One region of the Acidovorax sp. LjRoot194 genome, then DNA from elsewhere that is predicted to be linked to it. Evidence: predicted binding sites of a transcription regulator. Region 1 holds the regulator's gene; the other holds the start of a gene.
What was found. The regulator FNR, encoded in region 1, switches genes on or off when oxygen is low (the NO sensors DNR and NnrR bind a similar motif). The targets are predictions, from matches to a motif close to TTGATNNNNATCAA.

Region 1 (7,316 bases):
GGACGCAGAAGGGCGAGTACGAGGCCGAGATGGCCAAGGCCAAGGCCGCGCTCGACCCGCTGTACGCCCGCTTTGCATCCATGAAGCCCGAGGACGTGGCCAAGGACCCGCAGGCCCAGGCCATCGGCGAGCGCCTGTTCATGAACAACTGCGCCCAGTGCCACGGCTCCGACGCACGCGGCAGCAAGGGCTTTCCGAACCTGGCCGATGCCGACTGGCTGCACGGCGGCACGCCCGAGAAGATCCGCGAGACCATCACGCAGGGCCGCATCGGCACCATGCCCCCGATGGCCGCCGCCGTGGGCACGCCCGAGGACGTGCGCAACCTGTCGCACTACGTGCTGAGCCTGTCGGGCAGCCCGCACGACTCGCTGCGTGCATCGCTGGGCAAGTCCAAGTTCGGTGCCTGCGCGGCCTGCCACGGCATGGATGGCAAGGGCAACCAGGCCCTGGGTGCGCCCAACCTGACCGATGACATCTGGCTGCACGGCTGGGGCGAAGCCGCCATCACCGCCATGATCAACAACGGCAAGACCAACCAGATGCCTGCGCAGGCGGACAAGCTGACCGAAGCGCAGATCGGCGTGCTGTCGGCCTACGTGTGGAGCCTCTCGGGCAAGCAGGTGGCGGCGGCCAGGTAGGCCCGGGCACCTGACCACGCCGGGCGGCGCGACAGCCAGCGCCGCCCTGCGGTCCGCACCGCGCATCCCTCCCGCCAGCCAGGGCCTCACCGTTTCAAAAGCCAGCACCACGAGCCACACCATGAAGCCACCCAGCGGGCCTGCCCGCAAGGTCATCCCCATCGCGGCGGTCGCGGCCGATGCGTCGTCGTCCCAGGGCGAGATCGTCTCGCTGTACGAGGCGCAAAAGAAGATCTACCCCCGCTCCATCAGCGGCGTGTTCGCGCGCTGGCGCTGGGCCATGGTGTTCCTCACGCAGCTCGTGTTCTACGGGCTGCCATGGTTCGAGTGGGGGCAGCGCCAGATGGTGCTGTTCGACCTGGGTGCGCGGCGCTTTTACATCTTCGGCCTGGTGCTGTACCCGCAGGACTTCATCTACCTCACGGGCCTGCTCATCATCTCGGCGATGTCGCTGTTCCTGTTCACCGCAGTGGCGGGGCGGCTGTGGTGCGGCTTTGCGTGCCCGCAGACGGTCTACACCGAGATGTTCATGTGGATCGAGCACAGGATCGAGGGGGACCGCAGCGCGCGGCTGCGGCTGGACAAGGGGCCGTGGACGGCAGAGAAGGCGGTGAAGAAGTCGCTCAAGCAGCTGGCGTGGATGTCGGTGGCGCTGTGGACGGGTTTTACCTTCGTGGGCTACTTCGTGCCCATCCGCACGCTGGGCAGCGAGCTGCTGGCCTTCTCGGGCGGGTGGCAGATGTTCTGGGTGCTGTTCTACGGCTTTGCCACCTACGGCAACGCGGGCTACATGCGCGAGCAGGTCTGCAAGTACATGTGCCCCTATGCGCGCTTTCAGAGCGCGATGTTCGACAAGGACACGCTGGTGGTGAGCTACGACCCCGAGCGGGGCGAGCAGCGCGGCCCGCGCAAGAAGGGCATCGACTACAAGGCCCAGGACCTGGGCGACTGCATCGACTGCTCGCTGTGCGTGCAGGTGTGTCCGGTGGGTATCGACATCCGCAACGGGCTGCAGTACGAGTGCATCGGCTGCGGGCTGTGCGTGGACGCTTGCAACACCGTGATGGACAAGATGCAGTACCCGCGCGGGCTCATCCGCTACTCCACGCAAAACGGCGTGGCCAACCGGTGGAGCCAGTCGCAGATGCTGCGCCGGGTGCTGCGCCCCCGCGTGCTGATCTACACCGCGATCCTGGCAGCGCTGTGTCTTGCCATGCTGGCCAGCCTGGTCACGCGCACGCCGCTGAAGGTGGACGTGGTGCGCGACCGTGCAGCCCTGTCACGCATCGTGGCCGGGGGCAAGCTCGAGAACATCTACCGCCTGCAGATCATGAATGCGACCGAGGGGCCGCAGCGCTACCGCATCGCCGCCCGCGGGCTGACCGCGCTCGAAGTGGCCTCGGAGGCCGAGGTGGACATCGGTGCCGCGGAGTCCCGCTGGGTGGCGGTGCGGCTGCAGATTCCGTACGGATCGGCCGCGCCGGGCTCGCACGCGGTGCAGTTCGACGTGCAGGCGGTGGACCGAGCCGCCCATGTGACCGAGAAATCCGTTTTCCTGGTGCCGCGCTGAGGCGCTGCACCGCCCGAGAAGATTTGCAAGGAGTACTGACATGCCATCGAATCCCGCCATCGGCCGCAACGGCCCAGCCATCTCTGCCAGTTCCACAGGTCCGGGCGCCGCGCCCGCCGCCGCCCCGTGGTGGAAGTTCGGCCACGTCTGGCTGGTCATCGCCGGGCCCGCCATCGTGATCGTGGCCGGCTTCGTCACGCTGTGGCTGGCCATCTCGCGCCCCGACCCGGTGGTGGCGGAGGACTACTACCGCCAGGGCATCGAGATCAACAAGGCGCTGGAAAACCCCGCCAAGAGCCTGGCGCCTGCCGTGAAGGGCCGCAACCACGCCGCCACGCCGGTGCAGGACCAGCCGCGTTGAGTCGCCCACCGGCTGACCGGCTGCGAAGACGAGAACAACAACACCGGCGAGCACCGGCGGCCCCTGCGGTACCGCCGTGCCCGTTCGCCCCGCGAAGGAGACTGCAAGTATGTGGACGCAACGCCTGATGTGGATTGCCTGGCCCGCCTTTTTGATGGCCGGCGTGATGGAGATGCTGGTCTTTGCCCTGGTCGATCCGCACGACCTGCACTGGTTCGGCCAGCCCCTGGCACTGTCGCGCGAGGGGGTCTATACCCTCGCGTTCTTCGCGTTCTGGGCCGTCACGATGGCATCGAGCGCGCTGACCACGCTGCTGGCGATGTCGCCGTTCGAGCTGAACCGCTGTCCCGTGCCGCCGGGGGAGCGCCCTGACGATTGCCGCAAGACGTCGTGCTCCTGATGTGCCGAGGTGTGCGGAGACTGCGGGTGGTGAAAACGGCGTTTTGAAAACGACAGCGCCGGCTCGAGGCCGGCGCCGAAGTCCTGGCCTGTGGTGGTGCTCAGTGGCAGGCTTGCTGGCTGTTCACGATGCGCTTGAGCGCGTCGGTATCGAGGATGCGCACATGGCGCTGCTTGACCTCGACGATGCCTTCTTCGACGAACTTGGAGAACGTGCGGCTCACGGTCTCGAGCTTGAGGCCCAGGTAGCTGCCGATCTCTTCGCGCGTCATGCGCAGCACCAGCTCGGACTGCGAGAAGCCCCGTGCGTGCAGGCGCTGCACCAGGTTCAGCAGGAATGCGGCCAGCCGCTCTTCGGCGCGCATGCTGCCCAACAGCAGCATCACGCCATGCTCGCGCACGATCTCGCGGCTCATGATCTTGTGCACATGGTGCTGCAGCGCCGTGACCTCGCGCGAGAGTTCTTCGATGCGGTCGAACGGCATCACGCAGACTTCGGCGTCTTCCAGCGCCACGGCATCGCAGGTGTGCTGGTCGTTCACGATGCCGTCGAGGCCGATGATCTCCCCGGCCATCTGGAAACCGGTGACCTGGTCGCGGCCGTCTTCGGTCGCCACGCAGGTCTTGAAGAAGCCGGTGCGGATGGCGTACAGCGAGGTGAAGGTCTCGCCGTTGCGGAACAGCGTGGTGCCGCGCTTGACCTTGCGGCGGGTGGCCACGACCTCGTCGATGCGCTGCAACTGCTCATCGCTCAGGCCGACAGGCATGCACAGCTCCCGCAGATTGCAGTTGGAGCAGGCGACTTTCATGGTGAGCGGGTTCATAGGTACAGCAGGTTGGGGTTCGGGCGTTTCACCCCGTGGTGGCGAGGCTTCGCTGCGGACCGGGGGTGGGCGACTGACATGCATCAAATTGTCGCTGGTCGGCTGGTGGCATCACTTGACGTAGATCAAGGACGTGAGGAACAGCTTACGGCACAGTGGCAGCGTACGCAAGGATGCTTCCAATGACTGCTGTTTCGCCCGAGCTGCTGCGCCGCTTCGATGTGCCAGGGCCCCGCTATACCTCCTACCCCACGGCCGACCGCTTCGTCGAGGCTTTCGGGCAGGACGACTACGTGCTTGCGCTGGAGCAGCGCCGCGCAGGCACCGGGGCCAAGGCGCTGCCGCTGTCCCTGTACGTGCACATTCCGTTTTGCGAATCGCTGTGCTACTACTGTGCGTGCAACAAGATCATCACCAAGCACCATGACCGCGCCGATGTCTATCTGCGCTACCTGAGCCGCGAGATCGACCTGCACACCGCACACTGCGGCACCGGGCAGGTGGTGAGCCAGCTGCACCTGGGCGGGGGCTCGCCCACGTTCCTGTCCGACGACGGCCTGCGCGAGCTCATGGCCATGCTCAAGCGCAGCTTCACGCTGGCGCCGGGCGGCGAGTATTCGATCGAGGTGGACCCGCGCACGGTGGATGCCAGGCGCCTGGCGGTGCTGGCCGAGCTGGGCTTCAACCGGCTGAGCTTCGGCGTGCAGGACTTCGACCCCGAGGTGCAGAAGGCCGTGCACCGCATCCAGCCCGCGGAGCAGGTGTTCTCGCTGGTCGAATCGGCCCGCGCGCTGGGCTTCGAGTCGATCAACGTCGACCTCATCTACGGCCTGCCGCGCCAGACGCCCGAGTCGTTCGACCGCACGCTGGCCCAGGTGGTGCAACTGCGGCCCGACCGCATTGCGCTGTATGCCTACGCACACCTGCCCGAGCGCTTCAAGCCGCAGCGCCGCATCGTCCCCGCCGAGCTGCCCATGGGCGGCGCCAAGGTGTCGATGCTGTCACGCTCGCTCGATGCCTTCATGGCCACAGGCTACGTGTACGTGGGCATGGACCACTTCGCGCTGCCCGACGACGCGCTGGCCGTGGCCAAGCGCCAGGGCCGGCTGCACCGCAACTTCCAGGGCTACAGCACCCAGCCCGACTGCGACCTGATTGGCCTCGGGGTATCCGCCATCGGCCGTGTGGGCGCGACGTACAGCCAGAACGCGAAGACGCTGGACGAGTACTACGACTTCCTGGACCAGGGCCGGCTGCCGGTGGTGCGCGGCCTGGCGCTGACCCGCGACGACCTGGTGCGCCGCGCCGTCATCATGGCGCTGATGTGCCAGGGCGAGCTGCTGTTCGAGCCGCTGGAGCAGGCGTGGCTCATCGACTTTCGGCGCTACTTCGCGGCCGAGATCGAGCGGCTGGAGGAGATGGCCGGCCAGGGGCTGGTGCAGATCCGCCCCGATGGCATCGCAGTGACTGCCATGGGCTGGTTCTTCGTGCGCGGCATCGCGATGGTGTTCGACCGCTATCTGCAGGCAGACCGCAACCGGGCGCGGTTCTCGCGCATCATCTGATGCCCGGCCGCACCGCCCGGGCCCACTGGGTGCCTTCAGGCGCTTGCCCACCATGCTGCTCACGGTAGCTTCGACCGCCCTGCTCATGGGCCTTGCCGGCGGGTCCCACTGCCTGGCCATGTGCTCTGCGCCTTGCGGGGCGCTGGTGGGGCAGGGGGGCGGCTCTGCAGCGGGTGCCGTGGCGCAGCCGGTGCGGTGGTTGCCGCGCGGTGGCGTGGTGCAGCGCACGGCGGCGTTTCACGCGGGCCGGCTGGCGGGCTATGCCCTGGCAGGCGCCCTCGCGGCCCTGGCCATGGACAGCCTGGCATGGCTGACCCAGCACACCATGGCGCTGCGCCCCGCCTGGACCCTGGCGCATGTGGCGGTGATGGCCTGGGGCCTGATGCTCATGGTGCAGGCACGCCAGCCGCAGTGGGTGGAGCAGGCGGGCCGGGCGGTGTGGGCGCGTGTGCGCCCGCTGGTCCAGGCCCCGGGGGGCGTGCTGCTGGCGGGTTTCCTGTGGGCGCTGATGCCCTGCGGGCTGCTGTATTCGGCCTTGCTGGTGGCCGCGCTCAGTGGCGGTCCGGTGCAAGGGGCGCTGGCCATGGCGCTTTTTGGCGTGGGCAGCGGCCTCTGGCTGGCCGCCGGCCCCTGGGCGTGGGGCCGGCTCCGGGCGCGGCTCCATACCTGGCGAGCCAATGGGGGCACGCGGGTGGCCGGCGGCCTGCTCTGCGCGGTGGCCGGCTGGGCGCTCTGGATGGACCTGGTCTACAAGCCGTCGCTCTGGTGCCGGTAGCCGGGCACCGCCCAAGGAGCGCGCGGCGCCGGTTTGTCACGCACTGGGCACGCACTGGGCACACACTGGTCACCATCGGATACGCCCTCCGACTCAGGGCAATCACCCGGTGACAGGACCTGCGGCATGAAGTGTTGCCCTGTCGCCTCTGTGCAGCAGCAACGGATTGATCACTCAGGGTTAGGGCGATAATCTATGTAACTATCGGTGGCATTCAAGTCCCCATGTTTCGCGCGCCCTGAAGTGAACTCTTCCATCCTCATCGACATCAGCCAACTGCGGGTCGGCATGTACATCCAGCTCGATGTGGGCTGGATGCATCACCCGTTCCCGGTCAGCAGCTTTCGCGTGGCGTCGATGGAGCAGATCGCCACCTTGCGCGAGCTCGGCCTGACCGAGGTGCGCTACGTTCCCAAAAAGAGCGACCCCGACCAGCGCGAGCTGGTGCCTGCGGCCTGGCGGGTGCCTGAAATGCCTGCACCACCCAGCGGTGCCGATGCGGCCGGCAATGCCCCTGCGGCCGACCCTGATGCACCGCGTCGCCGCGCGCTGCTGGAGGCGCAAAACCGCGCACTGGCTGTCTGCGACCAGCGCTTTGGTGAGGCCACCCGGCAGTACCAGGCCATGGAGCGTGTGGTGTCCGAACACCCCGACCAGGCGCGCACCAAGGGCGATGCCCTGGTGTCGGGCTGCGTGTCCGAGCTGCTGGAAAACGGCGACTCGGTGATCCGGCTGCTGTCCGAGGGCGTGGGCGAGCGCAATGCCCTGCACCCCATCAACGTCATGGTCATCTCGTTGCTGCTGGGCCGCGCCCTGGGCATGAAGAGCGTGGAGCTGCACGACCTGGGCGTCGCGGCGCTGATCCATGACATGGGCAAGCTCAAGCTGCCGCCCAACCTGCGGCAGGTCACGCCGTCGATGATCCCGATGGAACGCTCGCGCTACGAGACCCATGTGGGGGAGTCGGTGGCATTCGCCATGCGCATGGGCTTTCCGGACACGGTGCTCACCGCCGTGGCGCGGCACCATGAAATGGTCGACGGCAGCGGGTTCCCGCTGCGCCTGTCGGGCCCGGACCTCGGGCGCGCCAGCCAGGTGCTGGCCCTGGTCAACCGCTACGACCGCATGTGCAACCCCGCCAACGGCGTGGATGCACTCACGCCGCACGAGGCGCTGTCGGT
Region 2 (7,316 bases), 3.7 Mb from region 1:
ATGTTCCTTGTACTTTGTAGTTCGAGGCGCGAATGCTAGTGGATGAATCCACCCGCGGTCCATGGAATGCAGGGAAGACCCGGGCCTGGGGCCGGGGGGCGACAGGGCGCACTGCGGGTGCAGCACAGCGGCACAGCGGCACAGCGTTAGGATGCGGCCATCGGCGGGCGAGGGGGCCCGCCGTCATCACCCACAACGACAACCATGATGCCATCCGCACCGTCCTGCCCATCATGCCGCCAGCCCATGCAGGCCCACCTGTTCACCAGCAACACCGGGCACGAACTGGAGCTGGATATCTGCTACGGCTGCCAGGGCATCTGGCTCGACCGGTACGAGAACCTCAAGCTATCGCCCCAGGCCGTGGTGGACCTGTTCCGGCTGCTGCACGAACACCGCACCGATGAACACCGCCCGCTGGAGTCGCGCATGTCCTGCCCCCGCTGCAGCTGCTCGCTGGACAAGGGCTTCGACGTGGTGCGCAGCGGCCGCTACATGACCTACCGCTGCGCGCGCCAGCACGGCAGGTTCAGCACGTTCTCGTCGTTCATGGTCGAGAAAGGCTTCGTGCGCCACCTGACGCGCCCCGAGATCGACGACCTGGCCAAGCGCGTAGGCGCCATCTACTGCACCAGCTGCGGCGCGCCGGTGGACATCCGCAAGGACCACGCGTGTCCTTACTGCCGCGCAGCGTTCTCGCTCATCGACCCTGATGCCGTGGTGCGGGCCATGGAAGGCTACGCCCGGGCCAGCGCCCGCCCGGCCCACGCCGCACCCGGCACGCACGCCGCCGCGGTGGACATCGGTGACGCCCTGGTGGCGCTGGAGCGCGACCGCAGCCGGGCCGAGCGGGAGCGGCAAAAAAGCGCGTTCAGCGGCAGGCGCGATAACGACGACGACTCCTTCACCGGTGACCTGCTGGCCGCGGGAATCTCGCTGGTGTGGGACGTCTTGATCAAAAGGGTGTGAACCAACGCGCGCTCTTTTCCAAGTTTTCTTATACCCCTGCGCTGCGGCTCGGAATGGCCGCGTGGCCCCGGGGTTGGCGCCACAATGGGCAAGGCACTGGCCCTTGCGCCCCGGCCGTCCAGGCGGCTCAGCGTCCGCGGTGGCCCGCCACAGCGCGCGGACCGCAGCCCGGGCCGTTGCGGGGCCCACCCGCTTGCTTTCGCCGATGCATCCCGCCCACCGTGGCGCCCCTGCGACCCCAGGAGGAGACGATCTTGCCGCTGCAGCCATCATCCCCCACCCGACGCCGTACCAAAGCATCCGCGCCCCGCACCGTGGCGCCCCGCCGCGCAGTGCCTGGCGCTGCTGCATCCCGCAGCGCGGCCGCCGCCGCCACACCGGGGCACGCAGCGCTGCCCGCCGTGCCCAGCACTTTGCTCATCCCGCTGGCGGCACGGGCGCGGGGCGACCATTATTTTCCGTGGCTGGCGTGCGGCGATGCGGTGGCTGCCGAGCTGCTGGAGCGCCTGGGCGCCGACGTGGAGGCCTACCTCAACGACCTGCCCACGGTGCTCAACGTGCTGTGGCGCACGCGGTTCATTCGCGACACGGCGCAGGGATTCTTCCTGATGCACCCCGGGGCCCAGGGCGTGAACCTGGGCTGCGGCTTGTCGCACCATTTTCAGTGGCTGGACACCGGTGCCAACCACTGGCTGGACGCCGACCTGCCCGAGGTGATGGCGCTGCGCCGCCCCTTGCTGCCTGCGCAGTGCCCGCGCGCCCGCCTGGCCGAGGTGGACATCACCGAGCCCGGCTGGTGGGGCCGCCTGGGCCTGCCGACGCGTGATGCCGCCGCCGGCGAGCCGCCGCCGCAGCCCGTGCTGGTGCTGTGCGAAGGCGTGCTGATGTACCTGGAGCCCGCGCAGGTCGAGGCCGTGCTGACCGAGTTCGCGCAGTGCGCGCCCGCGGGCTCGCGCCTGGTGCTGGATGTGCTGACCCACCGCGCAGTGGGCACGGCGGCCCGCCATGCGAGCGTGGGGCCCACCGGGGCCGAGTTCCGCTGGGGCGTGGCGCGCCTGTCCGACCTGGCCGCCGTGCACCCGCGCCTGGAGCTGCTGCACGAGCACAGCGTGGCGGAATGCTATGGCTGGGCGGGCCTGGCGCTGGAGACGCTGTGGTGGCCCTGGCTGGGCGCGCCGCTGTACGGCATGGTGACGCTGGGGGTGCACGACTCCCCCTGAGTCGCCTTCGGCGCCTTCTCCCGCAGGGGGACGCCACCCGTGGCCTGGCGGAGCCAGTTCCACGGTGGCACTGGCTTTGGGGTGCGCCAGTTGCAACGGCAGCGTGCTATTGAAAATATAGCTGGTGGCACTTGTCGGATTTGGGTTGCAGTGCAAATGCGGCTGCAGGCTAATCCAGGCGGGCGCTGGCGGCTATGTTTTTTGAAGTGGTGCAGGGTTGCGGCCCGCTGCCAGTGCCTGTATCCATCCGGGCGGCTTGCCGGTCAGCTGGCCCACGATGGCGGCTTGCAGGGGAGGCAGGCGGCGTGCGCCTTGCAGCACCAGTTGGCGCAGCAGGCGGGGCAGGGGGCGTGCGTCGGTGTACAGCCGCACGATGGCGTTGGTGCCTTCGTAGATCGGCCATGCATGGTGGTGGTGGGCGCGCGCGTAGGCGGCCAGCACGCGGCTGTCGCCGATGTCGCGGCCCCGGCGGCGCGCGGTCTGCAGGGCGGTGGTCAGGCGCTCCACGCCGGCCAGGCCCAGGTTGTAGCCGTGGGCCGTCACCGGGTGCATGCCCACGGCGGCGTCGCCCAGCAGGGCGCAGCGGTGGGCGGCAAAGCGGTCTGCGTACACGGCCACCAGCGGGTAGGCGTGGCGTTCGCCGTCGAGCTGCATGGGCCCCAGGCGGCCGCGGAACTGCGCCTGCACCTGGGCGGCAAATTCGCAGGCGGGCAAGGCCATCAGAGCGGCTGCATCTGCAGCGCCCGCGGTAACGACGACCGAGCAGAGATGTCGGCTGCCGGCGGAGTCGGTTGCATCCAACGTATCCACCGCATCCGGCAGAGGCAGTATGGCCAGCGTGCGCTCGTAGCCAAAACACTCGTGCGCCACGCCACCGTGGGGCAGGGCATGGTGCATGCGGCAGACGATGACGGTGCGGCCGAAGTCCGTCATGCGCGCGCCGATGCCCAGCTGTCGACGCGTGGCCGAGAAGCGGCTGTCGGCCGCCACCAGCAGCGGTGCCTGCAGCCGCTCGGTCGGCGGTGTCGCGCTGTAGATGCCGGGGCGCGCCGCGGGGTCGGACGGCAGGCGGTATTCCAGCTCGGCATGCGTGGCCAGGGTGGCGACGCGTGTCACCTGCGCGCCGGTCACGATGCGCACTCCAGGCGTTTGCGCAGCCACTGCATGGGCCGTGCGGCGCAGCGCGTGGTTGGGCACGATGAAGCCCAGGGCATCATGGCCCGCGCGCCGGGCATCGAGCTGCAGCGCGCTGTGTTGGCCGAGCGGCCCGTCGTGCACCTGCGCCGTGCGGATGGCACCGGTCTCGTGCGACGCGAGCAGCGCCCAGGTGCCCAGCCGCTGCAGCGTGGCGCGGCTGGGGTGGGTCAGCGCGATCTCGCGGCCGTCGGGCGCGGGGTCCGCCAACGCAGCTTGCGGTTGCTGCTCGACCACGGTGGCGGTGAACCCCGCCTGGGCGAGCGAGATGGCCAGCGACAGGCCCGCAGGCCCCGCGCCGACGATGAGGACGTCGCTGTGAGAAAGGGAGGTGGCGGTGGATGTCATGGCCGAGGAGCGGGTGCACCGCCCGGTACGCAAGCCCCTGCAATCGGAGGGGACCGCCTGCCATTGTGGATGCGCCCGTGGCGGCCGGGTTTGCCCTGCATCAAGCCTGACGAGGTGCTGGCGGCTGGCCGCACATTGGCAACGCACGGGCCATGCGGTGGCGATGGGGATCTGTGGAGGCTGTGGGCAGCATGACGAAGCCACCCAGATGGCCCGTCAAAGTAATTGCTATCAAATAAATAGCTGCTGACGCCCGCCCATCCAGCGGTAGGCCGTCAAAAAACTAAAAAAGTGCCTGATAGAAGCCGTGCTCAGGCGCGTGCCGACTTGCGGGCAGAGGCTTTGGCGGGCTTCTTCTTGCGGGCACCGCCTGCGGGCTTGCCGCGCAGGTGCAGCGCCCAGGTGACCAGCAGCCACAGGTACGCGGCCAGCACACTGTAGGCGGCCACGGCGGCCAGCGACAAGGGCTGCGCTGAGATGGAGCGTGGGTTGGCCATCGTCTCCAGCAACTGGCGGGTGCCCATGCCCAGCACGGCATCGCGGCTGCCCGAGCGGGCCATGCGCGCGGCCATGAAGATGAAGAACTCCATCAGCAATGCACCGATCAGGAAGCACGCCAGCAGCGCCATCAGGTGCGCCAACGCACGCCTGTCTCCCTTGGCCAGAAAGTAGATGGCAGACACCAGCACCAGCGCGGGCAGCAGGTAGGCCAGTGCAGGCCAGGCGGACGTGAGAAAGTGCATGGGAGAAGCGTGGCGGACGGCCGTGGGTTGTCGTGCAGCGCGCGGGGCTGCGGACCGTGAATCATAGAGGAGGGCCCGGCCGGGGCGGCACCGCACGGCAGAGCCCGCCCACGCCGTGGCTACGGCTGTGACGGGACCCCGAAAGCTTCGCCCTGCGGGAGCCCCCGGAAGGCGTTCGGCGTGCAGCCGAGCAGCGCGCGGAACGAAGCGATGTACGCGGCGGGGCTCTCGAACTGCATAGCGTGCGCGATGGCCTTGACCGGCCGGCCCGAGGCCAGCAGGTCCAGCGAGGCAATGATGCGTGCACGCTGGCGCCAGACGCGAAAGCTCACACCTGTCTCTGCCGTGAACCGCCGGGTGAACGTGCGGTCCGACACGGCAGCTTCGGCCGCGAGATCGTGCAGCGGAAGCTGCCACCGGTGGGACTGCAGCAACAGCGCAAGCGCGCGCCGCAGCCCTTCGCTGGCGGGCATCGGCAGGTGGGTGGGCAGGCAAGGGGTGTGCTGCAGCGTGTGCAGCAGCAAAGACACCATCAGCTGCCGCGTGGGGTGGTCGAAGCCGCTGTTGAAGAGCCCCAGCACCAGTTGCTGAATCAGCGGCGACGCGACCACCGCGTGCACCTCGTCCCGGCGCTCAAACGATGCGCACTGCGCCACCAGCGCTGGCTGGCAGTACACGGTGCGCAGGTCGGTGGCAGACAGGACTTCAATCGCATGGGCATGGTGCGCAGGCACCCACAGCGCCCGCTGCGGCGGCACGGTCCAGCGCGCCTGCGGGGTTTCCACCAGCATCACACCCCGCGTAGCAAACACCAGCTGGCCGCTGCGGTGCTGGTGCACGGGCAACCGGGTGCCCGCCGCATGCGTTTTGGCCAGCGTGGCCCACAGCCCGGCGTCTTGGCGTTCTGGCGATGTTTGTTGGCGTTCTGGTGCTGACATGCACTTCTATTATGAAACCGCCTTCTCGCAATACCTCCGTACCTCCGCGCACCTCGCCAACACACTCACGCAGCCTATGCACACCACCACCTTCCTTGTCCATGCAGGCCGCGAGACGGCCCGCGCCGCCCAAGCCATCAACCCGCCGCTGGTGCGGGCCTCGACCGTCGTGTTCGACACCCTGGCCGACTACAAACATGCGCACCACCAGACGGTGTTCGATTCGCCGCGCTACGGCCGCTCGGGCACCGCGACCACGTTCGAGCTGCAGCGCTGCATGGCCGCGTTGGCGGGTGCTGAAACCTGCCTGGCCACTGCCAGCGGGTTGGCGGCCATCGTGGCCGTGCTGAGCGCCCACGCCGGGCCGGGTCGCCACCTGCTGCTGAACCAGGGTGTGTACGGCCCCACGCGCATCTTCTGCGACCAGGAACTGGTGCCGCAGGGCACCGCGGTGGAGTACTTTCCGGAAGGGGCCGACATCACGCCCTACCTGCGGGACAACACGAGCCTGGTCTACATCGAGACCCCCGCGTCGCTGACCATGGAGATGCTGGACGCGCGTGCCGTGTGCGCAGCGGCGCGCCAGCGGCACATTCCGGTGGCGGTGGACGCCACCTGGGGCACGCCGGTTTTCCTGGATGCCCACGCCCTGGGCGTGCACATCGCCATCCATTCGGCCACCAAATACATCAACGGGCACTCCGACCTCATGCTGGGGCTCATCACGGGGTCGCACGCAGACCTGGCCAGCACGCGGCGCTTTTGCGATCGCAGCGGCGCGCATGCGGCGCCCGATGTGTGCTGGCTTGCGCTGCGCGGCCTGCGCACGCTGGCAGTGCGGCTCGAACGACACCAGCGGACCGCCCTGGCGATGTCCCAGTGGCTGCAACAGCAGCCGCAGGTGCGGCGCGTGCTGTTCCCCGCGCTCCCCTCCGACCCGGGCCACGCGCTCTGGCGCGCGCAGTTTTCAGGCGCTGCCGGGCCCTTCACCTTCGAGCTGGCGCCGTGCAGCGAGGTCGCATTCGGCGCGTTCATCGATGCGCTGGAACTCTTCAGCCTGGGCACGAGTTGGTGCGGTTACGAAAGCCTGGTGCTGCCCGCCGTGCCCTACCACCTGCGCACCCTCGCCACGCTGCCCGACGCGGGCCGCCTGGTGCGCCTGCATGTGGGGCTGGAAGACGCCGCGGATCTGCGCGCGGACCTCGCACAAGCGCTCAGCGTTCTGGGTTGACCGCAGCCGATGGGGCCACGAAGTCCACCACGGCCTGCAGCACCTCGGCGTGTTGCAGGATCTTGCGGTGCCCCAGCCCTTCGGTGGGCATCAGCGTGGCGCCCGCAATGCAGTCGCGGTAAGCCTCGCCGTCGGCAAAGCGGTTGATGCGGTCGCCCCGGTCGTGCACCACCAGCGTGGGCAGGGCGATGCGCGGGCCCACGGCGGGGGGCTCGAACTGGCCCATCAGAATGCCTTCGCGCGCCTCGATGCGCCGCTGCATCGCGGCGCGGGTGCGCTCCGACAGGCCGAACACCTGCGCGAACAGGCGCGTGTATTCATGCGGCGATGCGGGCGGCGCCAGCAGCACCAGCCGACCCGTGGCTAGGCCGCGGCTGGCCGCATGGGCGGCTGCGTTGGCCGCCAGCGAATGCGCCACCACCGCGGTGGGCGCCGAGTCCTGCGCGTGCAGGCGGGCCGTGGCGTATTCGATGGCCCGGGCGAACTGCGCCAGGTTGCTCACGCGGCCCCGGCTGCCGCCGTGCGCGGGCAAGTCCACCAGCACCGGGCGCAGGCCCCGCGCGGTCAGTGCGTCGGCCAGCGGCAGCATCTGGCGCGCATGGCCGCCCCAGCCGTGCAGCAGCAGCACAGCGGGGCCGTGGGGCTGCGCCTGGGGCGTGTAGAGCGTGATCTC

Region 2: a site for FNR is predicted at 3,822-3,835, ahead of ubiM (5-demethoxyubiquinol-8 5-hydroxylase UbiM). Genes of this name have one in related genera too.

The regions. Positions count from the first base shown of each region.
Region 1 is NZ_CAXUQB020000001.1:3,916,090-3,923,405, reverse strand. It holds gene ccoP (cytochrome-c oxidase, cbb3-type subunit III) at 1-641, shown strand, start outside; gene ccoG (cytochrome c oxidase accessory protein CcoG) at 763-2,211, shown strand; gene ACSQ3N_RS17760 (FixH family protein) at 2,252-2,572, shown strand; gene ACSQ3N_RS17755 (hypothetical protein) at 2,682-2,972, shown strand; gene fnr (fumarate/nitrate reduction transcriptional regulator Fnr) at 3,073-3,795, opposite strand; gene hemN (oxygen-independent coproporphyrinogen III oxidase) at 3,978-5,360, shown strand; gene ACSQ3N_RS17740 (sulfite exporter TauE/SafE family protein) at 5,413-6,135, shown strand; gene ACSQ3N_RS17735 (HD-GYP domain-containing protein) at 6,379-7,316, shown strand, end outside.
Region 2 is NZ_CAXUQB020000001.1:169,880-177,195, forward strand. It holds gene ACSQ3N_RS00805 (zf-TFIIB domain-containing protein) at 208-969, shown strand; gene ACSQ3N_RS00810 (class I SAM-dependent methyltransferase) at 1,224-2,189, shown strand; gene ubiM (5-demethoxyubiquinol-8 5-hydroxylase UbiM) at 2,382-3,731, opposite strand; gene ACSQ3N_RS00820 (hypothetical protein) at 4,043-4,474, opposite strand; gene ACSQ3N_RS00825 (AraC family transcriptional regulator) at 4,594-5,412, opposite strand; gene ACSQ3N_RS00830 (trans-sulfuration enzyme family protein) at 5,489-6,643, shown strand; gene ACSQ3N_RS00835 (alpha/beta fold hydrolase) at 6,627-7,316, opposite strand, start outside.